4 regions of the Cellulosimicrobium sp. MI9406 genome follow, and region 2 is predicted to be linked to each of the others. Evidence: riboswitches for the same ligand, from Rfam matches in the RefSeq annotation. Region 2 holds a riboswitch; each other region holds the start of a gene.
What was found. Region 2 has a riboswitch for thiamine pyrophosphate ahead of MT994_RS15240 (TenA family protein). Riboswitches for the same ligand answer to the same signal wherever they lie in the genome.

Region 1: another riboswitch for thiamine pyrophosphate. It lies ahead of MT994_RS00260 (thiamine ABC transporter substrate-binding protein); the one in region 2 lies ahead of MT994_RS15240 (TenA family protein).
Region 3: another riboswitch for thiamine pyrophosphate. It lies ahead of MT994_RS12755 (ECF transporter S component); the one in region 2 lies ahead of MT994_RS15240 (TenA family protein).
Region 4: another riboswitch for thiamine pyrophosphate. It lies ahead of thiD (bifunctional hydroxymethylpyrimidine kinase/phosphomethylpyrimidine kinase); the one in region 2 lies ahead of MT994_RS15240 (TenA family protein).

What each region holds. Positions count from the first base shown of each region.
Region 1 is NZ_JALIZI010000001.1:56,722-63,861, forward strand. Features, by position in the region: gene MT994_RS00255 (iron ABC transporter permease) at 1-1,033, opposite strand, end outside; gene MT994_RS00260 (thiamine ABC transporter substrate-binding protein) at 1,104-2,195, opposite strand; TPP riboswitch at 2,278-2,382, opposite strand; gene MT994_RS00265 (ABC transporter ATP-binding protein) at 2,692-3,462, shown strand; gene MT994_RS00270 (ABC transporter permease) at 3,459-5,996, shown strand; gene MT994_RS00275 (DUF4235 domain-containing protein) at 6,103-6,378, shown strand; gene MT994_RS00280 (hypothetical protein) at 6,436-7,140, shown strand, end outside.
Region 2 is NZ_JALIZI010000008.1:1,197-8,336, forward strand. Features, by position in the region: partial or broken gene MT994_RS15215 (fibronectin type III domain-containing protein) at 1-1,686, shown strand, start outside; gene MT994_RS15220 (ATP-dependent Clp protease proteolytic subunit) at 1,778-2,443, shown strand; gene MT994_RS15225 (ATP-dependent Clp protease proteolytic subunit) at 2,443-3,048, shown strand; gene MT994_RS15230 (DUF6882 domain-containing protein) at 3,079-4,068, opposite strand; gene MT994_RS15235 (helix-turn-helix transcriptional regulator) at 4,136-4,564, opposite strand; gene MT994_RS15240 (TenA family protein) at 4,732-5,484, opposite strand; TPP riboswitch at 5,475-5,603, opposite strand; gene MT994_RS15245 (VOC family protein) at 5,690-6,616, shown strand; gene MT994_RS15250 (VOC family protein) at 6,701-7,096, shown strand; tRNA gene MT994_RS15255 (tRNA-Leu) at 7,139-7,140, opposite strand, start outside.
Region 3 is NZ_JALIZI010000006.1:158,975-166,114, forward strand. Features, by position in the region: gene MT994_RS12750 (ATP-binding cassette domain-containing protein) at 1-1,146, opposite strand, end outside; gene MT994_RS12755 (ECF transporter S component) at 1,139-1,843, opposite strand; TPP riboswitch at 1,948-2,067, opposite strand; gene MT994_RS12760 (hypothetical protein) at 2,213-2,650, shown strand; gene MT994_RS12765 (Rv2578c family radical SAM protein) at 2,694-4,349, shown strand; gene MT994_RS12770 (PPOX class F420-dependent oxidoreductase) at 4,356-4,823, opposite strand; gene aspS (aspartate--tRNA ligase) at 5,107-6,942, shown strand.
Region 4 is NZ_JALIZI010000007.1:17,617-24,756, forward strand. Features, by position in the region: gene MT994_RS13730 (DUF4862 family protein) at 1-456, shown strand, start outside; gene thiD (bifunctional hydroxymethylpyrimidine kinase/phosphomethylpyrimidine kinase) at 518-1,489, opposite strand; TPP riboswitch at 1,483-1,577, opposite strand; gene MT994_RS13740 (hypothetical protein) at 1,655-1,879, shown strand; gene MT994_RS13745 (SDR family oxidoreductase) at 1,952-2,836, opposite strand; gene pheT (phenylalanine--tRNA ligase subunit beta) at 2,833-5,454, opposite strand; gene pheS (phenylalanine--tRNA ligase subunit alpha) at 5,454-6,575, opposite strand; gene thpR (RNA 2',3'-cyclic phosphodiesterase) at 6,862-7,140, opposite strand, start outside.

The DNA of each region.
Region 1 (7,140 bases), on a different contig from region 2:
CGCCCGTGGTGCCGAGGTTCGCGTAGTTGTCGAGGCCCCAGCCGCCGCCCGGGACGCGGAACGAACGCACGACGAGCGTGCCGAGCGGCAGCCCGACGAGCACGACCACCACGGCCGCGGTGAGCGCCGCGGGCGCGAGGTCGCCCGTCGGGCGGCCGTCGCGCCACAGGCGCAGCGGGTGGGCGGACGACGCCGACGACGACAGGTTGAGGGCGCGCTCGCGCCGGGCCCGCGTGCGGTTCGCGACCGTGAGCGCCGCCGCGACGACCACGAGCTGCACGACCGACAGCACCGCCGCGGTGCGCAGGTCGAGGAACTGCGTGGTCTGGATCCAGATCTCCGTCTCGATCGTCCCGTAGCGGATGCCGCCGAGCACGAGCACGACGCCGAACGCCGTCGCGCAGAAGAGGAAGACGATCGACGCGGCGCTCGCGATCGCGGGCGTGAGCGCCGGGAGCGTCACGGTGCGGAACGCGCGCCACGGCGTCGCGCCGAGGGCGCGCGCCGCCTGCTCGGCGCGCGGGTCGAGGTGCTCCCAGAGGCCGCCGACCGTGCGCACCACCACGGAGTAGTTGAAGAACACGAGCGCGACGACGATCGCGGCGAACGTCTCGTCGAGCCGCAGGAACCCGAGCGGGCCGCCCTGCACGAGCAACGACCGGAACGCGACGCCGACGACGACGGTCGGGAGCACGAACGGCACCGTGACGAGCGCGCGCACGACCCGGCGCCCGGGGAACCGGCACCGGTACAGCACGTACGCGCCGGGCACGCCGAGCAGCAGCGACAGCGCCGTGCCGAGCACGGCCTGCCAGAGCGTGAGGCCGACGATCCGCCACGTGCGGGGCTCGGAGAAGACCTCCGCGAACCCCGAGAGGTCGAGGCCGCCGTCGTCCCCGACGAACCCGCGCGCCACGAGCGTGACGACCGGCCACGCGAAGAACACCCCGAGGAACGCGAGCGGCACCGCCGCCGCCAGACCCCACAGCACCCCGCGCCCGACGCCGCCCCGCCAGACCTCCCGACCCCTCACCACGGCTCTCCCCCGCGCGACCACGGCTCTCCCTCGCGAGGTAGAGCCGTGGTCGCTCGGGGACCGGGGGTCAGTCGACGACCGTCGCCGTCCATGCCTTGATCCACTCGTCGCGGTGCGCCGCGACGTCGGCGGGCGCGACCTCGAAGGGTTCGTCGGCGAGCGGCGCGAACTCGGCCCAGCCGTCGGGCAGCGTGACGGAGTCGTCGGCGGGGTACATGTACATCTGGTCGGCGACGTCGGCCTGGAACGTCTCGCTCACGAGGAAGTCGAGGAGCTGCTGCGCGCCCTCGGGGTTCTTCGCGTTCGCGAGCACGCCCGCGTACTCGACCTGGCGGAAGCACGTGTCGAGCAGCGCGCCCGTGGTCGACGCGGAGCCGTCCTCGGTGAGCGTGAACGCGGGCGACGTCGAGTACGACAGCACGAGCGGGCGCGGCCCCGCGCCCTCCGAGCCGGAGAAGTCGACGTAGTACGCGTCGGACCAGCCGTCGACGACCTTCACGCCGTTGGCGCGCAGGTCCGCCCAGTAGTCCTCCCAGCCGTCCTCGCCGAACGCCCCGACGGTCGCGAGGAGGAACGCGAGGCCCGGCGACGACGTCGCGGGGTTGGTCACGACGAGGAGGTCCCGGTACTCCGGCTTCGCCAGGTCCTCGAGCGTCACGGGCTCGGGGATCCCCGCGTCCGCGAACCACGCGTGGTCCACGTTGACGCACACGTCCCCGAGGTCGACGGCGGTGAGCTCGCCGCCGTCCCCGACCGCGTACGACGCGGCGGACTCCGAGACGTCGGCGGGCGTGTACGGCTCGAGGACGCCCTCGTCGATCGCGCGCGACGCGAAGGTGTTGTCGATCCCGAACACGATGTCGCCGAGGGGCGAGTCCTTCGTGAGGATCAGCTGGTTGACCAGCGCGCCGCCGTCGCCGGGCGCGACCTGCTCGACGGTGAGCCCGCTCTCCTCCTCGAACGCGGCGAGCACGTCGTCGCTCACCGCGAAGGAGTCGTGGGTCACCAGGGTGACCGTGCCCCCGCTGCCCGACGACGCGTCGTCGCCCCCGGCGCCGTCACCCCCCGAGCAGGCCGCGAGGGCGAGGAGCGCGAGCGTCGCGCCCACGCCGGTCGCGAGGGCCCGGCCGCGGCGGGCGACGGTGGTCGTGTGCTGCATGTGTCCTCCCTGGACGTTCAGGAGGGGTCCACCGGCCCGACCAGCCGTGCGCCGGGTGGGCGCGACGGACCGCGCGAGCAGGTGATCGAGAATCCCGACTTCCTCCACCGGTGCTAACCGGATCAGGTTCGAGGGTCTGCGGTGGTCCGCACTCTCAGCTCCTCCAGGAGCTCCCCTGTCGTTCACCGCGAGCCTACACCGGCCCCTCACCCGGAGAGTCCCCTGAGAGAACCCTGAGCGCCGGCGCCCGCGGACCAGGGACGGTTCGGGGCCTGTCCCCGATGCCGCGGGCACGCGCGCCGCGGGAGGGTCGGTACGGCCGCCGGGAGCCCCGGCGGCCACCACAGGACGACGCCGCCCGGCGAGCCACGACGCTCCCGCGCAGCGGCACGACGAGAGGACGGACGAGGACGTGACGACGACAGGCGCGGCACGGCGGAGCACCCCGCACGAGGTCCCGCCCGCTGAGGGCGCTGAGGGCGCTGCGCGACCCGCGATCGCGACCGCGCGCGGGCTGGTGAAGACGTACGGGCGCGGCGAGGCCGCGGTGCGTGCGCTCGACGGCGTGGACGTCGACCTCGAGCGGGGGCGCCTGACCGCGATCATGGGCCCGTCCGGCTCGGGCAAGTCGACACTCATGCACTGCCTCGCGGGGCTCGACTCCCCCACGGCGGGGACCGTCGTCGTCGACGGCGAGACGGTCTCCGCGATGAGCGAGCGGCGCCTGACGCGCCTGCGGCGCACGCGCCTGGGGTTCGTCTTCCAGTCGTTCAACCTCGTGCCGACGCTCACGGCGGAGGAGAACATCGTCCTGCCGCTCGCGATCGCCCGGCGGCCCGTCGACCGGGAGTGGTTCGACCGCGTCGTCGACGCCGTGGGCCTGCGCCCCCGGCTGGGGCACCGGCCCGCCGAGCTGTCGGGCGGGCAGCAGCAGCGGGTCGCGTGCGCGCGGGCGCTGGTGTCGCGGCCCGCGATCGTGCTCGCGGACGAGCCGACGGGGAACCTCGACTCGCGCGCCGCCGCGGAGGTCCTGGGCTTCCTGCGCGCGTCCGTGGACGACCTCGGTCAGTCCGTCGCGATGGTCACGCACGACCCGACCGCCGCGTCGTACGCCCACCGGGTGCTCTTCCTCGCGGACGGCCGCCTCGTGACCGAGCTCCACGACCCCACGCCGCAGGCGGTCCTCGACACGCTGGGCTCCCTCACCCCCGCCGGGCCGTCCCCGGCGCACGCCACCCCGGCAGCGACGACGGCGGCCGCCCGATGATGGGCCGGATCGCGCTGCGCGGCGTGCGCGCGCACGGCGCGCAGCTCGTCCTCTCGGTCCTCGCCGTGACGATCGGCGTCGCGTTCGTGACCGGCACGTTCGCGCTGCGCGCGATGCTCGCGACCACGTTCGACGGCATCGTCGCCTCGTCGGTCCAGGCGGACGCGTACGTGCGCGGCGCGTCGTCGGCCGGGGACGCGCTGATGTCGACGTCGGCCCAGGTCGGCGGTGCGCGCAGCCTCGTCCCGGCGGACCTGGCGCGCGACCTCGGCGCGCGCGACGACGTCGCGCTCGCGCTCCCGGAGGTGAGCGGTCCCGCGGTGCTCGTGGGCGCGGACGGGACCGCGGTCCTCGGCAGCCAGGCGCCGAGCATCGGCGTCGCCTACGACCCCCGCGACCCCGGCCCGCAGGTGGTCGACGGCCGCGCACCCCGCGACGGCAACGAGGTCGCGCTCGAGTCGGCGACGCTCGCGGCGTCGGGCCTCGCGGTGGGCGGCACGACCGACGTCGTGCTCGGCGACGCCGTGCGGCCCGTGCGCGTGGTCGGCGAGGTCTCGCTGTCCGCGCCGATGGCGGGCGCGACGATCGTCCTGCTCGACGCCGGGACCGCCGCCGCGACGTACGCGCCCGACGGCCTCGTCCCGTCGGTCGCGCTGTACGCGGCCGACGGTGTCTCCCCCGAGGCGCTGCGCGACGCCGTCGCGACCGCGCTCCCGGCGGGCGCCGAGGCGCTGACGGGGGCGGAGCTGCGCGCCGAGACGAGCGAGGCGATCACCGACCAGCTCGGGTTCGTGTCGACGTTCCTGCTGGTGTTCGCGGCGCTCGCGCTGTTCGTCGGCACGTTCATCATCACCACCACGTTCTCGATGCACGTCCGACGCCGCACCCGCGAGCTCGCGCTCCTGCGCGCGGTGGGCGCGTCGCCCGCGCAGGTGTTCGGCTCCGTGGTGGGGCAGGCGGCGGTCGTCGGGGCGGTCGGCGCGCTGCTCGGCGTCGGGGCCGGGTTCGGCCTCGCGGAGCTCGCCCGCAGCGGGTTCGGCGCCGTCGGCATGGAGCTCTCCGGCACGCTGCCCGTCACGACCACGGGGGTCGTCGTCCCGCTCGTGGTCGGCGTCGTCGTGTCGGTGCTCGCCGCTGCCCTGCCCGCCCGGCACGCCGCGCTCGTGCGCCCGGTGGAGGCGATGCGCGCCGACGTCGTCCGGCCCGCCGGGACGGGGCGGGCCCGTGCCGCCGCCGGGACCCTCGCGCTGCTCGCGGGCGTGGGGCTCGTCGTCGCGGCGGCCGTGGTCGGCAGCGGGGGCGCGCCCCTCCTCGGCCTGGGCGCGGCCGGCGTCGTCGCGGGCGTGCTCCTCCTCGCCCCGCTCGCGGTCGGCCCGGTGCTGACCGTCCTCGCCGCGCCGTTCGTCGCGCTGGTCCGCCCGCTCGGCGGTCTCGCGCGCGGCAACGTCACGCGCCAGCCGCGGCGGACCGCGGCGACCGCGGGCGCGCTCGTCGTCGGGATGGCGCTCGTCTCGACGACGTCCGTCCTCGCGCTGTCCACCCGCGTCTCCGTGCAGGACATCGTCGACCAGGAGACCGCGGCCGACCTCGTCGTCCGCTCGGCGATGCCGTACCTCCCCGACGGGGTCGCGGGCGACGTCCGCGCCGTGCCCGGCGTCGCGGCCGTCGACGTCACGACGTACGGGCAGGTCGTCGTCGACGGCGAGCCGCAGCTCGTCGTCGGGTTCCCCGCCGAGGGCTTCGGGCGCTCCGTGCGCACGACCGCGACCGAGGGCGACCTCGCCGCGTACGCGCGGGGCGAGGCCGCCGTCATGGCGGACGCGCTCGACGAGCACGGCTGGGCCCTGGGCGACGTCCTGACGCTCGCCGACCCGGCACGGCCCGACCTCCCGGCCCGGGAGGTGCGCATCGGCGCGGTGGTCGACTCGCACGCGTTCTCCGTCGACCTGCTCCTGCCGCCCGACGTGGCGGCCGCGGTCGGCGCGACGACGACGGAGATGCTGTTCCTCGACACCGAGCCCGGCGCGGACCTCGCGGCCGTCCGCGCCGGGGTGACCGACGCCGTCGCGCCGTACGTCGTGGCGTCCGTGCTCGACGCCGACGAGTTCGCCGCGGACGTCGCCGGCCAGGTCGAGTCGGTCCTCGCGATCGTCTACGCCCTGCTGGGGCTCTCCGTCCTCGTCGCCGTGCTGGGCATCGTCAACACGCTCGCGCTGTCCGTCGCGGAGCGGACGCGCGAGATCGGGCTGCTGCGGGCCGTCGGGCTCGGGCGGGCCCAGCTCGCGACGACGATCGTCATCGAGTCCGTGCTCGTCGCGGTGTTCGGCACGGCCGTCGGGCTCGCCGTGGGGACCGGCCTCGCCGCCGCGCTCCCGTCGGTGCTCGCGGACCAGGGTTTCACGACCCTCGCCGTGCCGTGGACCCAGCTCGGCGCCATGCTCGTGCTCGCGGGCGTCGTGGGCGTCGTCGCCGCGGTGTGGCCCGCGGTGCGCGCCGCGCGCCTGCCCGTCCTGGACGCGGTGAGCCACGACTGAGCCGGGTGCGCGCGCCGGGCGACGCGTGGGCGGCGACTTCGCACTACGGTGGTCGTGCGAGCACGCCCGGCGCCGCCCGGCGCCCCGACCGACGGAGGAACCCCTCGTGGCCGACACGAACGAGAACGAGCAGACCCTGGCCCTCAAGGTCGGGACCGTCGCCCTGACCTTCGCCGCGGGCTGGGCCGCGCAGAAGCTCGTCACGTTCGTCTGGGCCAAGGTCACCGGGCACGACGCCCCGAAGGACCTCGACGACGAGGAGGTCGGCGTCGTCCAGGCCGTGACCTTCGCCGCCGTCGCCGCGGGCGTCGGCGTCCTCGCCCGCCGCTTCGCGGGCAAGGAGGCGAAGCGCGTCGTCGCCCGCCTCGCGTCGCGCGCCTGACGCTCGGCCCGCCCCGTCCGCGCGAGGGAAGCCGGGCCGCCCGGTAGCCTGGCGCGCGTGACCGCCCCGCCGGCGAGCCCGACGCCCCCTCAGGACTCGATCCTGCGCGCCGGCCTGCGCGTCCTCGCCGACGCCGGCCGGCTCCTGGCCCGGCACTGGCCTGCGCTCGTCGCGGTCACCGTCCTCGCGCAGGTGCTGCACGAGCTCGCGCTGCGGGCCGCGCTCGCCGTCGCGCCGTCGTCCGGGGTGCTCGGCCTGCTCGTGCTGTGCTTCTCGCCGCTCGCGACGGTCGTCGGGATCGTCGTCATGCTGCACGTCCTGCGCCGGGAGCCGCGCACCGAGCGCGACCGGCTCGAGGTCCGGGCGCTGCTCGGCTCGATCGCCTCGGTCCTCGTGCCCTACCTCGTCATCTACGAGTTCTACGGCGGGCTGTCGTCCGACTGGCAGGCGTACATCGACTCCGCCGCGCTCGACCACGCGTTCGCGGCGGGCGCAGGGATCGAGACCGCCAGCCCCGTCCCCGAGGGCTTCGGGCTCACCGTCGTGCTCGTCGTCGCGGGCGCGCTGCTCGCCCGCACCCTGCTGGAACGGCTCGCGCGGCGCCTCGACCGCAGCGTCTCCGCACGCGACGGCGACGCCCGGCACAACGCCCGCTCCGCCGCGGTGCGCATCGCCGCGGGCTACTGCGAGGTCGTGTGGATCGTCGTCGGCGCGTTCACCGTCACGGCCCTCGTCGGGCGCGTGCGCGAGTGGTGGTCGACG
Region 2 (7,140 bases):
GAGGTCCGCTCCAAGACCGTCGTGCTCACCTGGGACCCGCCGAACAACAACGGCGCCGACATCACCGGCTACACCGTGCGCTCCCAGAACGGCTACGAGAAGGCCTGCGGCACCACCACCTGCACCCTCGACGGCCTGACCAACAACGTCGAGTACACCTTCACCGTCTACGCGACCAACGCCGTCGGCGACGGACCCGCCTCCCCGGCCTCCGCCGTCGCCCGACCCGACGAGAAGCCCGACCCGCCCGCCGCACCCACCCTCGAGTTCGGCGACAAGTCGCTCACGGTCACCTGGACCAACAAGACCTACACCGACCGCTCGCCGATCGAGACGGTCGACCTCGAGATCTCCCCGGCGCCGAAGGGCGGCGCCGTCCAGGTCACGGCGCTCTCGGGCACCCAGTACGTGTGGAACGGGCTCGAGAACGGCACCGCGTACAGCGTCCGGGTCCGGGCGAACAACCTCGCCCCCGACCCCTCGGACTGGGGCGAGTACTCGGCCGAGGAGATCCCGGCGGGCCTGCCGGACGTCCCGGAGACGCCGAGCGCGGTCCGCGCCGCGGACTCGCCGCTCAACGGCGGCTCGATCGACGTGTCGTGGAAGGCGCCGTTCGAGAACGGCGACGCGATCAAGGGCTACACCCTGCAGCGGTACAAGAACGGCTCCCGCGACGGCGCCGCGCTCTCCCTCACCGCGACGAGCCACAAGGCGACGGGCCTCGACAACGAGTCGTCGTACACGTTCACGGTGACGGCCGAGAACAAGGCGGGCCGGACGGCGGAGAGCGCGGCGTCCGCGGCCGTGGTCCCCTACGGGCGCCCCGAGGCTCCGCCCCGGCCGAGCGTGCAGAACGTGGGCGGCGGGGGGCAGGACAGCGGCATCCCGCGCGTGTCCTGGGGCGCCGCCGACGCGAACGGCAGCCCGATCACGGGGTACACCGTCACCGCGTCGCCCGGGGGCGCGAAGAGGGACGTCGCCGGCACGTCCGTCGACTTCACGGGCCTCCCCGCCGGGAACTACACGTTCACCGTCACCGCGACGAACAAGGGCGGCACGTCCACGTCGAGCCCGGCGTCGGGGCAGATCAGCGCGTACGGCAAGCCCAGCGAACCGGGCGTGTCCGTGTCCCGACTGAGCGCGACCTCGGGCCGCTTCTCGATCTCCGCGCCCTCGTCGAACGGCGGCAACGGCGTCTCGCGCTACAACTGGCAGATCGAGGGCGGGTCCAGCGGCTCGGGGCAGACGGTCGACGTCGGGAACGACTACGACCAGACGTTCCGCCTCCGGGCGCAGGCGTGCAACGCCGCGGGCTGCGGAGCGTGGAGCGGGTGGGCGACGCACCGCACCGACCCGCGCCCGGTCCCGCCGACCGTCTGGGTGACGCGCGGTCCGCAGCGCAACACGCAGCCCGGCTTCGGCAACTGCACCGGCCACATGTGCACGGTCTTCCGGGTCAACGCGAACTCGACCTTCCCGTCCGGCACCTACACCTTCCGGTGCTACTACGACGGCAACCAGGTCGGGGGCTACTCCTGGACCGAGTACCTCGCGGCCGGCAGCTACGTCGACCTCGGGTGCATCCTCGGCAACCCGTACGGCACGCAGCGCACCGCGACGGTGACGGTGAGCATCTCGCCGGGGAACGGCGTGACCGTCGAACCGAAGCCCTGGCCCATCCTGTGACGCGGTCCTGAGACGGCAGATCTGCCGTCGGCGAATGAGCCGACGGCAGATCGGCCTCCTCGCGAGGCCCGGGCGGGCGCAGGGTGGTCGCATGACCACGCACCTGACCGGCCGACCCGCCGTCGGCGACCACCACCGGACCCCGCGCGCGGAGGCCGCCGCCCCGGCGGCCTCGTCGTTCGACGACCAGCTCACGACGCGCCTGCTCCACCAGCGCATCGTCGTCCTCGGCACGGCCGTGGACGACGCCGTCGCGAACCGCCTGTGCGCCCAGCTCCTCCTGCTCTCGGCAGAGGACCCGCGCGCGGACGTCGCGCTCTACGTCAACTCCCCCGGCGGCTCGGTGAGCGCCGGCCTCGCGATCTACGACACGATGCGGCTCATCCCCAACGACGTGTCGACCGTCGCGATGGGCTTCGCCGCGAGCATGGGCCAGTTCCTCCTGTGCGCGGGGACGCCGGGCAAGCGGTTCGCGCTGCCGCACGCGCGGATCATGATGCACCAGCCGTCGGCCGGGATCGGGGGCACCGCCGTCGACATCGCGATCCAGGCGGAGAACCTCGTGTACACCAAGGGGCTCATGCACCGGCTCCTCGCGGAGAGCACCGGGCAGTCCGTCGAGACCATCGCCGACGACTCCGACCGCGACCGCTGGTTCACCGCGCAGCAGGCGCTCGAGTACGGGATGGTCGACCGGATCGTCGAGAGCGTCGACGACGTCCGCCCCGCCCGCGCGGCCCGGAAGGTGGGTCTGTGATGGCGAGCTACACGATCCCGACCGTGGTCGAGCGCACGCCGCTGGGCGAGCGCGCGTTCGACGTCTTCTCCCGCCTGCTGTCCGAGCGCATCGTGTTCCTCGGCACCGAGATCGACGACGGCGTCGCGAACGTCGTCATGGCGCAGCTCCTGCACCTGGAGTCGGACGCCCCGGACCAGGAGATCGGGCTGTACATCAACTCCCCGGGCGGCTCCGCGACCGCGCTCATGGCGATCTACGACACGATGCAGTTCGTCCGCTGCGACGTCTCGACCATCTGCATGGGTCAGGCGGCCTCGGCCGCGGCCGTCCTGCTCGCGGCGGGCACGCCCGGCAAGCGGTTCGTGCTGGAGCACTCGCGCGTCCTGCTGCACCAGCCGTCGGGCGGCGGGGAGGGCACGATCTCGGACCTGTCGATCCAGGCCGAGGAGATCCTGCGGATCCGGTCCGAGACGGAGGAGGTGCTGGCGCGGCACACGGGCCAGACCGTGGAGCGCCTGCGCGCCGACACCGACCGCGACCTGGTGCTCACCGCGCGCCAGGCCGTGGAGTACGGCGTCGCGGACGCCGTCGTCACCTCGCGCAAGCTCGCCGCGGCGGCGTGACGCCCGACCGCGGGGGTGACCCGGGCGTCGTCAGCCGCGTCGTCGGAACCACGACCGGCGGCGCGGCTCGGGGGTCGTCTCCGCGGGCGACGGCTCGGGCACGGCCGGGTCCGGCGCCGCGGCCGCAGGCTCGGGCGCGGTCGGCTCCTCCGCCGGCGGCTCCGGGACGGTGAGCGCGGGCGCCGTCGGCGCCGAGGCGGCAGGGTCTGCCGAGGCCGGCTCCGACGCCGCGGCCTCGGGCTCCGCCGCTGCGGCCTCGGGCTCGGCGGCCAGGGGCGCGGCGGCCTCGGGCGCAGCGGCCTCGGGCGCGGCGGTCCGTCGGGACGACGCGGAGATGCCCGCGATCCGTCCGCGCTCGTCGAACCGCACGGTCACGGTGCCGTCGGGCACGTCCAGCACGACGGCGCCGGTCCCGTCCTCGACGGCCGGCAGGCCACGTGCGCTCGCGTAGGACGCGACGGCGCGCCGGTGGTCGACGACCGTGACGGACAGCAGCCCTTCGCTCAGCGTCCGCACGACGCGCGGCACGCTCGGTGCCGGCAGGGCGAGGTCGGCGTCGTCCAGGAGGAACCACGCCCGCGTGCCGCCGCCGACGGGGGCGCTGTAGTGGGCGAACGAGCCGGTCACGGCCTTGGCCGCGAGCGCGAGCCGGTGGGCGAGGTCGTCGGCCAGCGGGAGCTCCGGCTCGGCGGCCTCGCGCAGCCCGGTCCGGCGCGTGCTCTCGGCGGCGGTGAGCACGGCGTCGGGGAAGCCGTTGACGTTCTGCCACGCCCACATCCACGTGCCCGGCCCGGGCGCGGCCGTGCCGAGGAACTGGAGGCGGCACGTCGCGGTCCCGCCGTCGGGCGCGGTGAAGGTGAAGACCCCGGTGGTCAGGTCGGCGGCCCATGCGTCGTCGCCGTGGAGGTCCGTCAGGTGGAGCTGGTGCTCGTGGGAGAGGAACGCGGCGTCGTCGACGAGGTCCTGGAGGGCCGGGACGTCCTGGGCTGCCGTGCCGTGCGCGGTCTGCGGCTCCGTCATGGACCGACGGTAGCGGCGCGCACGGCGCCGGGCCCCCGCACGACACGCGGTGCGACGGGACCGCCGCTCAGGCCGCGAGGAGCAGGACGTCGCCGGCGCGCGCCGTCGGACGTCGGAGCGTCTCGGCGACGGGGAGGTCCCGCACGGGCTCGCCCACCGGGGCGACGTGCCGTGGCGCGGAGAGAGCACCGCGCTCTCGCGCGGAGGACAGCACGCGGACGGGCGCGAGCGGCCGGAGCTCCTCGCCCGTGCGGGCGACGAGGTCGACGAGCCGCAGGCCGAGGGCGCCGCACACGGCGGCGAGGACCTCGGACGACGCCTCCTTGCGCCCGCGCTCCACCTCGGACAGGTAGGCGGTGGAGACGCGCGCGGCGGCCGCGACGTCGACGAGCGTGCGCCCCTGCGCGAGCCGCGCCCGCCGCAGGATCCCCCCGATGACGTGGCGCAGGAGGGGCTCCGCCCGTCCGCCCGCCCGGGAGCGGGGGCTGGGCGTCACCCCGTCCGGCACCACGTCCGGCAGCGTGCCCGGCACCGCGCTCGTCGCGTCCATGCGTTCACGCTACCCGCGGCCCACCCGGGTGCCGAGGCACCCGGGTGGGTATCTGCTGCTGGCGTAAGGCCGGGCGCACGACGCGACGCCGGCCGCGCGCGCGGCCGGACGGGTCACCAGCGCTCGAGCGACCAGGCCATCTGCCAGAAGCGGATCTCGTGGCGGCAGCTCAGCTCGAACGCGCGCTCCATGCGCGCGCGCTCCGCCTCGCCCGCGTCCGCGGCGAGCGCGTCGAGGCGTGCGCGCAGGTCCGTGAGGACGTCCTCGGTACGCTCGGCCGCGTAGAACTGCCACCAGCCCGCGAGCGGGTGGTCGTCGCCGAGGGCGCCGGGCATCGTCTCGCGCTCGCCGAGCCAGAAGCGCCGCGCGGACCAGATGTAGGTCCACGGGCACGGCAGCAGCGCGGCGAGCAGCACGCCGAGCGAGTCGCGGCCGGCCGCCGTCATGTGGTCCACGTAGGCCTGCGCGCTCGGCGCGAGGCGGTGCGTCTGCGCCTCCTCGTACGTCACGCCGAGGAAGTCGCACATCGCGTGGTGCGCGTGCGACTCGTCGTCGAGGAGGAAGCCGGCCTTGTCGTGGAAGTAGGCCGCCCACGACCGGTCGGGCGCGAGGGCCATGCCGAGGCCGTAGCAGCGCAGGTAGGCCGTGAGGTACTGGTGGTCCTGGCCCACGTAGTGGCGGACCGCGGCGGGCTCGACGGAGCCGTCGCGCAGCCCGGCCAGGAAGGGGTGGTCGTAGAACGTCTCGAAGAGGTCCGCGTACCGGCGGGCGAGATCGGCGGTGAAGCCGGTCTCCTCCTGCCGGACGAGCGCGGTCGGGTCGTCCGCGAGGACAGGGTTCAGGGTGATGGCAGCAGGCGTCGTCATGCCCACGTTCCTCCGCTCGTGCTAGCGAGATCAGGTTCGACGGGTCCGGGCGGCCGTACCGCTCGTCTCAGTCCCTCGGCCCGGGCCGTGGCCCGGGCGGGACGCCCCGCGTGGTTCGCGCCGACCCTAGCAAGGACGGCGCCGGTGCGGGAGCCCTCGCCACGGTGTGGGAATATAGTTGTAGCGACAACAAGTTGGAGGAGACATGACCACGAGCACGCCGGGCGCGCCGACCGACCGCCTCCTGTCCCCGTCCACGAGCATGGACGCCGTCACGCTGCGCGTGGGCGACCTCGAGCTCATGACCTCGTACTACACGGGCGCGTTCGCCCTCGCCCCGCTCGAGGAGCGGTCGCGCGGCGCGGAGGTGCACCGTGTGCTGGGCCGCGGCCGCACACCCATGCTGCGCCTCGTGCACACGCCCGGGCTGCCGCCCGTCGACCCGCGCCAGGCCGGCCTGTTCCACACGGCCTTCCTGTTCGACGACGGCCCGAGCCTCGCCGCGACCGTCTACCGCGCCGCGCAGGACCGCCGCGGCACCTTCGTCGGGTCGAGCGACCACCTCGTCAGCGAGGCGTTCTACTTCACCGACCCCGAGGGCAACGGCGTCGAGCTCTACACCGACCGCCCCCGCGAGACGTGGGTGCGCGAGCACGGCCAGATCCTCATGACGACGACGTTCCTCGACCCGAACGCCTACCTGCGCACGCACCTCGACCAGGAGACGTTCGACGCCGGCCCCTCGCTCGCGGGCCGCGTCGGCCACGTGCACCTCCAGGTGGGCGACGTCGCGACCGCCCACGCCTTCTACGTCGACGCCGTCGGCTTCGAGGCGACGCTCACCGGGTACAGCGGGGCGCTCTTCGCGTCCGCGGGCGGGTACCACCACCACGTCGCGATGAACGTGTGGAACAGCGCGGGCGCCGGGCCCCGCGCCGCGAGCCTCGGGCTCGGCGACGTCGCCGTCACGGTGCCGGGCCGCGAGGACCTCGACGCGCTCGTCGCGCGCCTCCGCGCCCGCGGGCTGGAGCACGCGGACGACGGCCGCTCCGTCGTCGTGCACGACCCGTGGGGCACGCGCGTGACGCTGTCCGTCCCGGGTACCACGACCGAGGAGCTGCTCGCGCGCTGAGGCGCGGCGCCCCGGGCACGGAGCGCGCGCCCGGGGCACGAGGCGCACGATGGGAGGACCCGCCGAGCGCACCGAGGAGCGACCGTGTTCCGCAGCCTCTTCCCCGTCCTCACCGTGGCCGACCTCGACCGGTCCCTCGGCTTCTACCGCGACCTGCTGCGCGGGACGGTCGAGTACGCGTTCCCCGACGACGGCCCGCCCGTCTACGTGAGCGTGCGCGTGGGCCGGTCGCCGCTCGGGCTCGGGCAGGGCGACCCGCCTCCGGCGGACACCCGCGTCGTGCTGTGGGTGTACGTCGACGACTGCGACCGCGCCGTCGAGCACCTCGCGGCCGCGGGCGTGCCCGTCCTGGAGCCGCCCGCGGACCAGCCGTGGGGCGAGCGCGTCGCGCGCGTACAGGACCCGGACGGCACCGTCGTGATCCTCGGCCAGGAGGCCGCTCCCCCGGCCGAGCCGGAGGGCCCGACGGGGCTGTCCTAGCCCGGGGAGGCCTGGCGCCTCGGAGCCGACCGCCCGTCGGCATG
Region 3 (7,140 bases), on a different contig from region 2:
CAGCCCGCGCAGGAGGGTCGACTTGCCGCCGCCGTTCGGCCCCACCACCGCGAGCACCTCACCCGCGTGCACGTCGAGGTCGACGTCGCGCACCACCGGCGTCTCGTCCCGCCCGCGCCGCCGGTGGCCTGCCGCGGCACGGTGCACCGCGAGGCGTCGGGCACGCAGGGCGACCGGGCCGGCGTCCGCGGCGCGGGGGTCGACGGTGCGGGGGTCGGCGGTGCGCCCGAGGTTGACGAGCCAGGCGTCGGTCGCGGGTGCGCCGAGCGGGCCCGGGGCTCCGGCGCGCTCCAGCCGGATGTCGAGCGGCAGCCAGCACCCGAGCGCGGCGAGCGTGGCGGCGTGCGCGCGCAGGACGGCGGTCGTGGGGCCGTGCGCGACGACGCGACCGGTGTCGTCGAGCACGAGCGTCGCGGCCGGGAGTGTCCCGACGTCGTCGAGGCGGTGCTCGACGAGCACGACCGACCGGCCGGGGGTGTCGGGCGCGTCCCGTCCGGGCGCCCGGACGAGCCCGCCCACGAGCGTCCCGACCTCGTGCGCCGCCGCCGGGTCGAGGAACGCCGTCGGCTCGTCGAGGACCACGAGCTCGGGGTCGGCGACGAGCGCCGCCGCGAGGGCGACGCGCTGCGCCTCGCCCCCCGACAGCGCGTGGGTCGGCCGGTCGTGCAGGTGGTCCGCACCGACGGCGGCGAGCGCGGTGGCGGCGCGGGCGTCCATCGTGCGCGGGTCCGCCGCCCGGTTCTCGAGCGCGAACCGCAGCTCGTCGTCGACGCGGGCGAGACAGAGCTGGTCGCCCGGCCGCTGCTGGACGAGGCCGACGCGCGCGGCGAGCGCCGCCGGGGTCGTGTCGCGCGGGTCGACGCCCGTCACGCGCAGGTCGCCCGTGACCGACCCCGGGAGCGTGTGAGGCACGACGCCGACGAGCGCACGCAGCAGCGTGGACTTCCCGCAGCCCGAGGGGCCGAGCACGAGCAGCCCGGTGCCCGCGGGGACGGTGAGCGTGAGGTCGTCGAGCACGCGCGTGCCGTCGTGGCCCACGGTGACGGTCAGACCGGCGGCGGCGACGGCGTCGGGCACGTCGCAGGGCACGTCGCCGGGCACGGCGTCCGGCGTGACGTCCGGTGCGGCGGTCGGTGCCTCAGCCACGGCGGTCGGCCCCGATCGCGAAGGCGTCGAGCGCGCCGGTGCGGGCGAGGGCGTCGCCGAGGAGGCGCGCCGCGATCCCGCACAGCACGACGCACGAGACGACCTGCACGCCGAGCCGGAGCATCGCGTAGTCCTGCCCGAGCCAGCCGAAGCGGACCGCGTTGAACGCGTACGTGACGAGCGCCGCGCTCACTCCCGACGCGACGAAGACCCACCAGCGGTAGCGGCGGTACCGGGTGAGGGCGAAGGGGATCTCGGCGCCCATGCCCTGGACGAGCCCCACGAGGACGAGCAGCGGGCCGGCGGGCGACGCGAGGAAGACCACCTCGACGAGCGCCGCGAGCGTCTCGGTGAGGATGCCGACGCCCGGCTTGCGCACGATGTACGTCGCGAGCGGGCCGACGACGATCCACGCGCCCGCGAGCACGTTGGCGGCGAGGTCCGCGAGCGGTCCCATGGCGAGCTGGAGCGGGGCCCAGAGCTGCACGAACGCCCAGTAGACGAACCCGAACACGACCCCCAGCACGGCGACGAGGACGGTCTCGTGGAGGGTGAGGCCGCGGCGTCGGGCACGGCTCGGGGGAGTGGCGACGGCGCGGTCCCGAGGGGCGGGCGTGGGACCCACGCCGTCGGGTCGGTCGTCGGGCGTGGCGGTGGGCGGGGTCGCCCGGGGCGGCGTGGTGCGGGGCTCGGTCATGCGCTTCCCTCCGTCGGGCCCCGGGGCGAGGGGTGCACGACGGCGCGCCACCGCCGCCCCCGCGCGGACGGCACGCGCGGGGCGCGGGCACGAGCGCGCAGGGGACGGTGACGTCGGCCCTGCTCCCTTCGCTGGTACGAACCAGATCAGGTTCCACGGGTCTGCAGGGGGGACGGGTGTCCGGCCTGCACTCTCAGCGCTCGTGCGCTCCCCGGGGGCGTTCGGCCCGACCCTAGGGCCTGGACGGCCGCCGGACAATCCCGGCGTCTCACCCACCGGGACGCCCGGCCGCCGTGAGAAGGTGACGGCGACGAGGCGCCCGCGCGGACCCGGGTACGGGCTCCGACCACGAGGAACGAGGCAGTGCGCATGACCCGAGACAACGACCCCGCCGCGGTCGCCGAGCTGGACCGCCTCGACGAGGCCGTGCGGAGCGCGCCCGCGGGCGACACGTCGGCCCAGATCGCGCTGTGGCGGCAGACGGTGCGCCTCGGCACGTGGTTCTTCATCGCGCGGGGGTCCGAGGACCAGCCGCGTCCGTACGCCGTCGCTGCGGACCAGGGGCCCATGATCTGCCTCTACAGCAGCGCCGCGCGCGCGGACGAGGCGGCCCGGGCGCTCGGTCTGGCGGACGACGAGACAGGCGCCGTGCCGTTGCTCGGGGTACCCGTGCCGGCGGCGATCGACTACGTCGCGTCCTTCGGCGCGGCCGGGGTCGTCGGTGTCGCGCTGGACCATCCGCGCATCGGCCACCACATCCCCCTCGGGAACCTGGCGCTGCTCAAGGCGTGGTCCGCCGACGAATGACCCGCCCTTGACAGCGCGTTCGAACGTTTGTTCGAATAGCGCGATGCGGTGGGACGGACAGGCGCTCGGCGCGGACGACGGCGCGCTCCCCGGGCTGGAGCGGGTCGGCCTCGTCCGCAGCGTGCGCACGCCCGAGTTCGCGGGCATCACGTTCCACGAGGTCACGGCCAAGAGCGCGCTGTCCAAGGTGCCGGCGATGTCGCGCATGCCGTTCCGGTGGACCGTCAACCCGTACCGCGGGTGCAGCCACGCGTGCTCCTACTGCCTCGCGCCCGCCACCCCGGTGCTGCTGGCCGACGGCACGCAACGGCCGATCGGCGAGCTGCGTGTCGGCGACGAGATCGTCGGCACCGCCCCGCACGGCGCGTACCGGCGCTACGTGCGCACCCGGGTGCTCGACCGCTGGACCACCCGCAAGCGCGCCTACCGCGTGACCCTCGCCGACGGCACGCGCCTCGTGGCGAGCGGCGACCACCGGTTCCTCACCGAGCGCGGGTGGCGCCACGTCGTCGGCGGTGCCGGGCACCGTGCCCGCCTGGCGCTCGGCGACGTGCTCGTCGGGCCGGGCGCCGCGGCGCTCGCGGACGGGCGGCCCGTCCTCGACGGCCAGGACGTCACCGGCGGCGAGGCGCTGCGCGTCGACTCCCTGGAAGCACTCGACGGGCCGGGGGAGACGACGGAGCTGGTCGACATCACGACCGGCACGCGCGACTTCGTCGCCGCGGGGGTCGTGAGCCACAACTGCTTCGCCCGCCCCACGCACCAGTACCTCGACCTCGACGCGGGCGAGGACTTCGACCGGGAGGTCGTGGTCAAGGTCAACGTCGACGACGTGCTGCGCGCCGAGCTCGCCCGCCCGTCCTGGGCGCGCGAGGCCGTCGCGCTCGGCACCAACACCGACCCGTACCAGCGCGCCGAGGGTCGCTACCGCCTCATGCCCGGCATCATCGACGCGCTCGCCGGGTCGGGCACGCCGCTGTCCGTGCTGACCAAGGGCACGCTCCTGCGCCGCGACCTGCCGCTGCTCGTCGACGCAGCCTCGCGCGTCGAGGTCGGGATCGGCGTGTCCCTCGCGCTCCTGGACCCCGAGCTCCAGGCGAGCGTCGAGCCCGGCACGCCCTCGCCGCGCGCGCGGCTCGACCTCGTCCGCACGGTCCGGGAGGCCGGTCTGCCGTGCGGCGTCATGGTCGCTCCCGTGCTGCCGTGGCTCACCGACTCGACCCGCGCGCTCACCGAGCTGCTCGACGCCGTCAAGGACGCGGGCGCGACCGGCGTCACGGTGCTGCCCCTGCACCTCAAGCCCGGCACGCGCGAGTGGTACATGGGCTGGCTCGCGCGCGAGCACCCGCGCCTCGTCCCCGGGTACGAGCGCGTGTACGCCCGCGGCACGTACGCCTCGACGGCGTACCGGTCCTGGCTGTGGGACCGGGTGCGGCCGATGCTCGAGGCACGCGGGTTCGGGGTCGCGGGCCACCGCGGCCCCGCGGGCGTCGAGGGCCGGTTCCGCCGCGGCGAGCCCGGCGACCGGCACCGCCGGCCAGGGCCGCCGACGGACGGCGCCTACCCGGCCGGCAGCCTCGCCGTCGACCCGGCGCCGCAGGACGCGCGCGACGGCCCCGGCGGGGCGCTCGCGGGCATGCCGGTGGACGGCGGCGGGCTCGACGTCGTCGGCGGGGGAGTGGAGCAGGTCCTGTTCTGACCTGTCTCAGGCGTCGGCGAGGCGCGCCGGGAAGCCGCCCGTCGCCACCGGTCCCCAGCGCGTGATCGTCAGCCGCACGAGCGACTTGCCCTGGGTGACCATCGCGGCGCGGTACTCGTCCCAGTCCGGGTGCTCGCCGCCGACGGCGCGGTAGTAGTCGACCAGCGGCTCGACCGACTCGGGCAGGTCGATCACCTCCGCCTCGCCGTCGACCTGCACCCACGGGTCGGAGAACCGCTCGCCCAGGGACAGCAGCGACGCGCGCGGGTCGCGGCGCACGTTGACCGCCTTGGCGCGCTCCGGGTACGTCGACACGACGACCCGACCCGCGTCGTCCACCCCGTACGTGACCGGGCTGAGCTGGGGGCGGCCGTCGGCGCGGGTGGTGACGAGGACGCCGTCGTGCCGGGAGCGCAGGAACTCCTCGAGCTCGTCGCGCTCGACGCGCCGGTTCGTCGCGATGGTGCGTGCCACGGGTCACCCTCCTTCGTGCGGGCGGCGGGCCGGACGGCCCTGCCGCGGCCGGTCGGCCCGTGCGCGCCCGCAGGCGCCGCGCCGGTCCCGGCGGTGCCGCCACGGGACGTCGCGGCGGCACCGCCACGGTATCCGGTCGCCCCCGCCGGTCGAGAGCGGACCGTCGACCGCCTCCGGTCGGAGGTATCCGTTCGAGCCGCCCGCCCGCCCGCACTAGACTTCAGCGGACGCGTCCCCGCTCCGGGAGCGCGACCCCCCACCGCCCACCTGGAAGGAACCCTCCGTGCTGCGCACCCGAACGGCCGGCTCACTGCGGGCCGAGCACACCGGTCAGACCGTCACCCTCACGGGCTGGGTCGACCGTCGGCGCGATCACGGCGGCGTCGCCTTCATCGACCTGCGCGACGCCTCCGGCATCGCCCAGGTCGTCATCCGCGACGAGGCCGTCGCGCACCCGCTGCGCAACGAGTTCGTCCTCCAGGTCACGGGCGAGGTCTCGCGCCGCCCCGACGGCAACGAGAACCCGTCCCTGCCCACGGGCGAGATCGAGGTCGTCGCGACCGACGTCGTCGTGCTCAACACCTCCGAGGCCCTGCCGTTCCAGGTCTCGACGGCGCTCGCGGACACCGAGACGATCGGCGAGGAGGCGCGCCTCAAGCACCGCTACCTCGACCTGCGCCGGCCCACCCCCGCGCACGCCCTGCGCCTGCGCGCCAAGGCGAACCAGGCCGCACGCCGCGTGCTCGACGCCGAGGAGTTCGTCGAGATCGAGACGCCGACGCTCACCCGCTCGACGCCCGAGGGCGCGCGCGACTTCCTCGTGCCCGCGCGCCTCGCGCCCGGCTCCTGGTACGCGCTGCCGCAGTCGCCCCAGCTGTTCAAGCAGCTCCTCATGGTCGCGGGCATGGAGCGCTACTACCAGATCGCGCGCTGCTACCGCGACGAGGACTTCCGTGCGGACCGCCAGCCGGAGTTCACGCAGCTCGACGTCGAGATGAGCTTCGTCGAGCAGGACGACGTCATCGCGCTCGCCGAGAAGATCCTCGTCGCGCTGTGGGAGCTCATCGGGTACACGATCCCGACGCCCATCCCGCGCATGACCTTCCACGACGCCATGCGGCTGTACGGGTCCGACAAGCCCGACCTCCGGTTCGGCAACCCCCTGGTCGAGCTCACGGACTACTTCCGGGACACCCCGTTCCGCGTGTTCCAGGCCGAGTACGTCGGCGCCGTCGTCATGGCGGGCGGGGCCTCGCAGCCGCGCCGCCAGTTCGACGCGTGGCAGGAGTGGGCCAAGCAGCGCGGCGCTCGGGGCCTCGCGTACGTGACGTTCGGCGAGGACGGCACGCTCGGCGGCCCCGTCGCGAAGAACCTGTCCGACGCCGAGCGCGAGGGCCTGCGCGAGGCGACCGGCGCGCAGCCGGGGGACGCCGTGTTCTTTGCCGCGGGCAAGACGTCGGACTCGCGCGCCCTGCTCGGCGCCGCGCGCCAGGAGATCGCGAAGCGGACGGGTCAGATCGACGACGACGCGTGGGCGTTCGTCTGGATCGTCGACGCGCCGCTGTTCAAGCCGACCGGTGAGGACGACGACGTCGACCTGGGCCACTCCGCCTGGACCGCCGTGCACCACGCGTTCACGTCGCCCACGCCGGACTGGGTCGACACGTTCGAGCAGAACCCGGGCGAGGCGCTCGCCTACGCCTACGACATCGTGTGCAACGGCAACGAGATCGGCGGCGGGTCCATCCGTATCCACCGTCGCGACGTGCAGGAGCGCGTCTTCGACGTCATGGGGATCGGGCCCGAGGAGGCGCAGGAGAAGTTCGGCTTCCTGCTCGACGCCTTCAAGTTCGGTGCGCCCCCGCACGGCGGCATCGCGTTCGGCTGGGACCGCATCGTCGCGCTGCTGACGAAGTCGGACTCCATCCGCGACGTCATCGCGTTCCCCAAGTCGGGCGGCGGGTACGACCCGCTGACGCAGGCACCCGCCCCGATCACGCCCGAGCAGCGCAAGGAGGCGGGCGTCGACGCGAAGCCCGCCGCCCCGTCGCGCGACGGCGGCACCGAGGGCGGCGCGGACGGCGACACGGCCGGCGAGAGCGGGCGCACGGACGCCTGACCCCAGCACGCTCGACGCCGAGGGCGCGCCACCCCGCCGGGTGGCGCGCCCTCCGCGCGTCCGGGCCACGGGGACCGCTGCCGCGGTGCGGCACGAGGCCCGGACCGGGCGAGGACGAAGGCCTGAGCACGTCCCGCGCCCGGATCTTGAGCAGATCCTGAGGTTTCGCTGCGCCGACTCGGCGGGTGCCTCGCGCCG
Region 4 (7,140 bases), on a different contig from region 2:
CGGGACACCGGCCACCCCCTGCACGTCGGGCTCAACTGGGGCCGGTCCGCCATCGAGGGGCGCAGCGCCGCGACGCCCGTCGAGCACGCGCGGGCGGCCGCCGGCGCAGGCCTCCTCGCGAGCGCGATGCTCTCCGGTGCCGCCGGCCGGCCCGGCCGGTGGGGTGCGCCGTGGGCGGACGCGCACGTGCCGCCCCACGGCCCGGACCCCGCGCTCCCCGGCCCGGACGAGTCGATGCTCGGCCCGGCCGAGGTGCGCGAGTTCCTCGCCGCGGCCGGGCCGGTCCCGCTCGTCGGCGCCAAGGTGACGACGCGGCCCGCGGACGCCCCGCCCGCGCAGCGCCTCGCCGTCGCGCGCGCGACGCTCGCCGTGCTCCGCGACGCGCTGGCCGACCTCGACACCGACCGCGGAGTCGGCCCCACGGCCGACCACGCAGCGAGCCGCCCCACGGCCTGAGCGCGCCCCGCGGGCCGGGGTCAGGCACGTCGCAGCCCGGGCTCGGCCGGTCGACCCGGGCTCAGCCCCGCCGCACGGGCGCCGAGCGGTGCAGGTGGTCCACGGGCCCCCGGCCCGTCCCCACCCGCAGCGCGGCGCCGGCGCGCAGCGCGCCCGTGAGCCACTCCTTCGCCTCGCGGGTCGCTTCCTCCCAGCTCGCGCGCTGCGGTCGCAGCGCCGCGAGCGCCGCCGAGAGCGAGCACCCCGTGCCGTGGGTGTGGGGCGTGTCGATGCGCTCGGCGTCGAACGTCGTGACGGTGGGCGCCCCCGGCGCGCGGCCCGTCGTCGGCCCGGGCGCGGGGACGACGAGCGCGTCGGGCGACGTGCGTCCGCTGAGGTGACCGCCCTTGAGCAGCACGACGGCGTCGCTCGCGGTCGCGTACTGCGTCGCCTGGCGCAGGGCGTCGTCCCACGTCGTCGCGGGCTCCTGCCCGCCGAGGACGCCGAGCTCGGGCAGGTTCGGCGTGACGACGTCGGCGCGCGCCGCGAGGTCGCGCACGGCCTGCTCCGCACCCGCGTCGAGCAGGCGGTGGCCGGACGTCGCGACCATCACCGGGTCCAGGACGACCCAGGGCCGCGGAGCACCCGCGGCGGCGCGCGCCGCGGCGAGGTCGTCGAGCCACTCCCCGACGGCGCGGGCGTTCGCCTCGTCCGCGACCATGCCGATCTTCACGGCGTCGACCTCGACGTCGTCGGACACGGCGTCGAGCTGCGCGCGCAGGAACGCCGGCCCGGGGACGTGCACCGACCGTACGCCGTGGGTGTTCTGCGCGACGAGCGCCGTGGTGACGGCCATGCCGTAGGCGCCGTGCGCGCAGAACGCCTTGAGGTCGGCCTGGATCCCGGCGCCGCCGGTCGGGTCGGTCCCCGCGACGGAGAGGACGCGGGGGCGGGACGGTGCCGGGTCGGGCCGACGGCCCGGGTCGGGCCGGCGGTCACGGTCCGCGGGAGCGGAGGCCGGGTCGGAGGTGTGCCGAGGCAGGGCGAGCGTCATCGCGCGGACATCCCTTCGCTGGTACGAGCCAGATCAGGTTCGACGGGTCTCATCTCAGCCCCGGTGCGGGGCACCCCGTGTCGCGGGCCATGCTACGCGGCGACCCGTGCGCTTTTCACCCGCCCCGACGCGTGAGACGACGCGCGTGCGCGCGTCTTTCCGGGTATGACGCAGCACGTCGCCCCCGCGACCCGCCCCTTCCTGCCGGACGCGCCCGTCCCGGTCCAGGTGCCCGCCCTCTGCACGACGTACGACCGCGACGGCCGGCGGGTCGTGCTCACGGGCGTCGTCACGCACGACGCGGGCGGCCTCGTGGCGTTCGAGTACGAGCACCCCGAGCGGGGCCTGTGGCACGTGTGGGTCGACCGGGACGCGTGCGTCCCGCTGTGACCCGGTGCCCGGACGCACGGACGCCGCCCGACCGGGGGGTCGGGCGGCGTCGGCCGTGCGGGGCGCGTGCGCTCAGCGGGCGGGGAGCTCCCCCGGCATCGGGTCGTCGGAGCCCCAGCGCGTGACGCGCAGCCGACGGCCGTCGGGACCGGGCAGCGCGACGCCCGCGCGGGCGGCCTCCTGGGCGGCCGCGCGGAGCGACCCGGGCGAGTCGTGCGTCACGCGCACGAACGACCCCGAGAACGCGTCGAGCTCGCCGCGGGCGATCGCGACGACCATCTCGACCGTGCGCTCGACGGGCGTCCACTCCGTGCGGCCCTCGTGCATGACCATGGACGCCGTCATGTCGGTCTGCACGACGCCCGGCGACACCTCGAAGGTCCGCAGCCCGAGCGCGTGGCCCGAGCGGTGGAGGTTCGCCCCGAGACGCAGGAGCGCCGTCTTGCTCGCGTTGTACGCGCTCGCGCCCTCCATGTCGTGCGAGCCCGCGCCGCTGTTGAGGTCGACGACGCGGCCGCCGCCGCGCGCGAGCATCCCGGGGACGACGGCGCGCGCGAGCAGGAACGGCCCGCGCACGTTGGTCTCCAGGACGGCCCACCACTCGTCGGGGTCCGCCTCCCAGAGCGGCACCTCGGCGTCGACCCGGCCCGCGTTGTTGACGAGCAGGTCCACGCTCCCGAGCGTGGCCTCGGCCTCGCGGACGGCCGCGGCCACCGCCGCCGCGTCGGTCACGTCCGCCGTGACGACGACGGCCCGGCCCGCGCCGTCGAGCGCGGCGATCTCGTCGGCCACCCCGGCGAGCCGGCCCGCGTCGCGTGCGAGGAGCGCGACGTCGAGACCGGACGCGGCGAGCCCGACGGCGACCGCGCGGCCGATGCCGCGCGACGCCCCGGTGACGAGCGCGGTGCGCGCGGGCGCCACGTCCGGCGTCGCGCCCTGCCTCGGTGCGCCGCTCATGCGCGCAGCTCCGCCCCGACGCGCTCGCGCGCGGCGGCCACGGCGCCCTCCCGGACCCGCGCGACGTCGTCGGCGGTGAGGGTGCGGTCCGCGGCGCGCAGCCGCAGCGAGAACGCGAGCGACTTGCGCCCGGCGCCCACCTGCTCGCCCGTGAAGACGTCGAACAGCACGACCTCCTCCGCGAGCTCGCCGGCGCCCTCGACGACCGCGGCGCGCAGCGCCTCGGCCGGCACGTCGGCGGCGACGACGAACGCGAGGTCCTCCTTCGCCGCCGGGAACCCGGAGACCGGGGTCGCCTGGACGGGCTCGTCGGACGCACCCGCGACGAGCGCCGACAGGTCGAGCTCGAACGCCACGGAGCGGGCGGGCAGGCCGACGTTCTCGAGCACCTTGGGGTGCAGCTCGCCCGCGTGCCCGACGACCGTCCCGTCGGCGAGCTCGAGGCGCGCGCAGCGGCCCGGGTGGAACGGGGCCCGCGCGGTGTCGGCGACCACGCGCACGGCGTCGTCCCCCCGCAGACCGGCGCGGTCCGCGACCAGGCGCGCCGCGTCGAGCGCGTCCGTCCAGTCCGCCGGCCGGCCGGAGCCCCACCAGCCCGCCCGCTCGCGACGACCGACCAGGACGCCCGCGACGTGGCGCGGCTGCGCCGGGAGCGCGGCCTCGATCGCGGCGAGGTCGTCGTCGGAGGGACGCACCCCGCCGGGCAGCGACGGCGCGGCCGGGGCGCCCGGGCGCGGGTGCGTCACGAGGCCGACCTCGAACACGGCGACGTCCCCGAGCCCGCGGCCCACGTTGCGGCGCGTGGTCTCCAGGAGCGTGCTCAGCACGTCCGTGCGCATCAGGGGGCGGTCGTCGGCCAGCGGGTTGAGCAGGCGCAGCGCCCGGCGGCGCTCGTCGTCCGCGGGGATCCGCAGCGCGTCGAGCTCGCCCTCGCCGACGAACGGGTAGCTCAGCGTCTCGACGAACCCGTGCTCGGCGAGCGCGCGGGCGACCGACCGGCGCACGCGCTGCTCGCGCGTGAGCCCGCGGCCGCCGGGCGCCGAGGGGAGCACCGACGGGATCTCGTCGTACCCGACGAGGCGCGCGACCTCCTCGACCAGCTCGGCCGGCTCGGTGAGGTCGGGGCGCCACGACGGCGGGGTCACGACGACGACGCCCGTCGCGGCGGCGTCGTCCGCGTCGACCGCGCACCCGATCGCCCCGAGCGTCCCGACGACCTGCTCGAGCGTGTACGGCACGCCGACGAGACGCTCGGCCTCGCCGACGGGCAGGTGGATCGGGGTGGGCGCGGTCACGCGGTCGAGGTCGCTGACGGCCGGGTCGGCGGTCCCGCCGCCCAGCTCGACGAGCAGGTCGACGACGCGCTGCGCCGCGACCGCGGGCAGCAGCGGGTCCACGCCGCGCTCGAACCGCTTCGCGGCCTCGCTCGACAGCTTGTGGCGGCGCGACGTGCGCGCGACCGTCACGGGGTCGAAGTGGGCGGCCTCGACGAGCACCGCCGTCGTCTCCGGCCCGACCTCCGAGGAGGCACCGCCCATGACGCCGGCGAGACCCAGCACGCGCGCGCCGCGTGCACCGTCGGGGCTGTCGGTGATGAGCAGGTCCTCCGGGTCGAGCGCGCGGTCCACGTCGTCGAGCGTCGTGAGCCGCTCGCCCGGGGCGGCGCGCCGCACCACGACGGGGGCCGCGACCTTCTCGAGGTCGTACGCGTGCAGCGGCTGCCCGAGGTCGAGCATGACGTAGTTCGTCACGTCGACCGCGAGCGAGATGGGCCGCATGCCCGACGCCGTGAGGCGGCGCTGCATCCACGCGGGCGTCTGCGCCGCGGGGTCGAGCCCGCGCACGACGCGCGTGACGAACCGGTCGCACCCGACGACGCCGTGGACCGGAGCCGCGTCGTCGACCTCGACGGGGAAGCCGTCGGGCGTCGCCGCGGGCGGGGGCGTGGGCAGGGAGCCGGGCAGGCCCGGGTCCGTGAAGCGCGCGCCCGTCGAGTGCGAGAACTCGCGCGCGACACCGCGGTAGGAGAACGCGTACCCGCGGTCGGGCGTCACGTTGATCTCGAGCACCTCGTCGCCGAGCCCGAGCAGCGCGACCGCGTCCTGCCCCGGGGTGAGGTCCTCGGCCGCGTACCCGAGCCGCGGCAGCACGATGATGCCGTCGTGGTCCTCGCCGAGGCCGAGCTCGCGCTGCGAGCAGATCATGCCGTCGGACACGTGCCCGTACGTCTTGCGGCTCGCGATGGGGAACGGACCGGGCAGGACGGAGCCCGGCAGCGCGACGACGACGAGGTCGCCCGGCGCGAAGTTGTGCGCGCCGCACACGATCCCGCGCGCTCCACCCGCCGGCACGTCGGCCGGCTCGACGCCCTTGATCTCGGCGGCGTTGTGCTCCGGCCCGACGTCGACCAGGCACCAGTTGATCGTCTTGCCGTTCTTCTGCGGCTCGGGCGTCATCTCCAGGACGCGCCCGACGACGAGGGGACCCGTCACGGCCGCGCCGTGGATCGCCTCCTCCTCCAGGCCGACGCGGACGAGGTCGGCGGCGAGCCGCTCGGCGGTGAGCCCCGCGGGCAGCTCGACGTGGTCGCCCAGCCAGTCGATGGCGACGTACGGCATCAGATCTCCGTTCCGAACTGGGCGGAGAAGCGCACGTCGCCCTCCACCATGTCGTGCATGTCCGCGATCCCGTGGCGCAGCATGAGCGTGCGCTCGATGCCCATGCCGAACGCGAAGCCCGAGTACTCGTCGGGGTCGACCCCGACGGAGCGCAGCACGTTCGGGTTGACCATGCCGCAGCCGCCCCACTCGATCCAGCCCGGGCCGCCCTTCTTCTGGGGGAACCACAGGTCCATCTCGGCGCTCGGCTCGGTGAACGGGAAGTACGCGGGCCGCAGGCGCGTGCGCGCGTCGGGTCCGAACATCGCGCGCGCGAACGCGTCGAGCGTGCCGAGCAGGTGCGCCATGGTCAGGCCCTTGTCGATCGCCAGGCCCTCGACCTGGTGGAAGACGGGCGTGTGCGTCGCGTCGAGCGCGTCCGTGCGGAACGTCTTGCCCGGGCACGCCACGTACAGCGGCACGCCGCGCTCGAGCAGCGAGCGGGCCTGGACCGGCGACGTGTGGGTGCGCAGCACGAGGTTCGACGGCTCCGCGCCGTCCTCGCCGTCCGGGCCGGCGACGTAGAACGTGTCCTGCATCTGGCGCGCGGGGTGGTCCACTCCGAAGTTCAGGGCGTCGAAGTTGAACCACTCCGCCTCGACCTCGGGGCCCTCCGCGATCTCCCAGCCCATGCCGACGAAGAAGTCCGCGACGCGCTCCTGCAGCGTCTCGAGCGGGTGCCGCGCGCCCGCGGGGACGCGGTCCACGGGCAGCGTGACGTCCACGGCCTCCTCGACGAGGACGCGCTCGTCGCGCTCGGCCTCGAGCTCGGCCTGGCGCGCGGCGAGGGCCTGGTTGAGCCGGCCGCGCAGCGGGCCGAGGACCTTGCCCGCGGTCTTCTTGTCCGCGGGGGCGAGAGACCCGATCTGGCGGTTCGCGAGCGCGAGCGGGCTGCGGTCGCCCGCGTGCTCGGTGCGCACGCGCTTGAGCGCGTCGAGGTCGCCCGCAGCGGCGACGGCGGCCAGCGCGGCGTCGAGCGCGCGCTGGAGCGCGTCGGCGTCGAGCGGGGAGGGGGCGGCGGGAGTGTCCGGTCCGCCGTCGCCCGCGTGGGGGGTGACGACGTCGGCGTCAGGGCTGGACATGCGTGCCTTCCTGGCGAGGGCGGGACTGCGGGGAGCGGACGACGGCCGGCGTCGACCCGCGGCACGCGCCGCTCGGGGCGGGGCGTGCGGGGCGCGCGCGTGCGCGCGTCGCCGTCATTCTAGGGCGCCCGTCCGGGCCAGGACCCGTCCCGCCACGAGGCGGGCGGGGAGCACGCGTCAGTCGCGCGGGCCCGTGACGGGCCCGGGAAATCGACGACCACCGCGCAGGCTCATGCGCCCCATCCTCGCACAGGCCGACCCGGCAGGACCCGGACGACGGCGGCGCTCACCGCCCGGCGGGTCCGAGCGGCAGGGTCCGCAGCGTCCGGTGCACCGGGTGCCCGGACGCGTCGCCGAGGTCGGACTCGACGAGGTGCAGCGCGTCCGCCGTCCACCCCGGGCCGGCGTACACGGCGAGGGCCGCGGCAGGTGCGGCGAGCGGGTCGCCCGTGGTGCGGTCGGGCTGGGGCGCGCCGCGACCGCGCGCCCGACGGTTCGCCTGGCGCGCCCCGGCCGCGGCCCGCGCGACGGTGAGGTGCGCGCGCTGCCGGGGACGGCGGTCCAC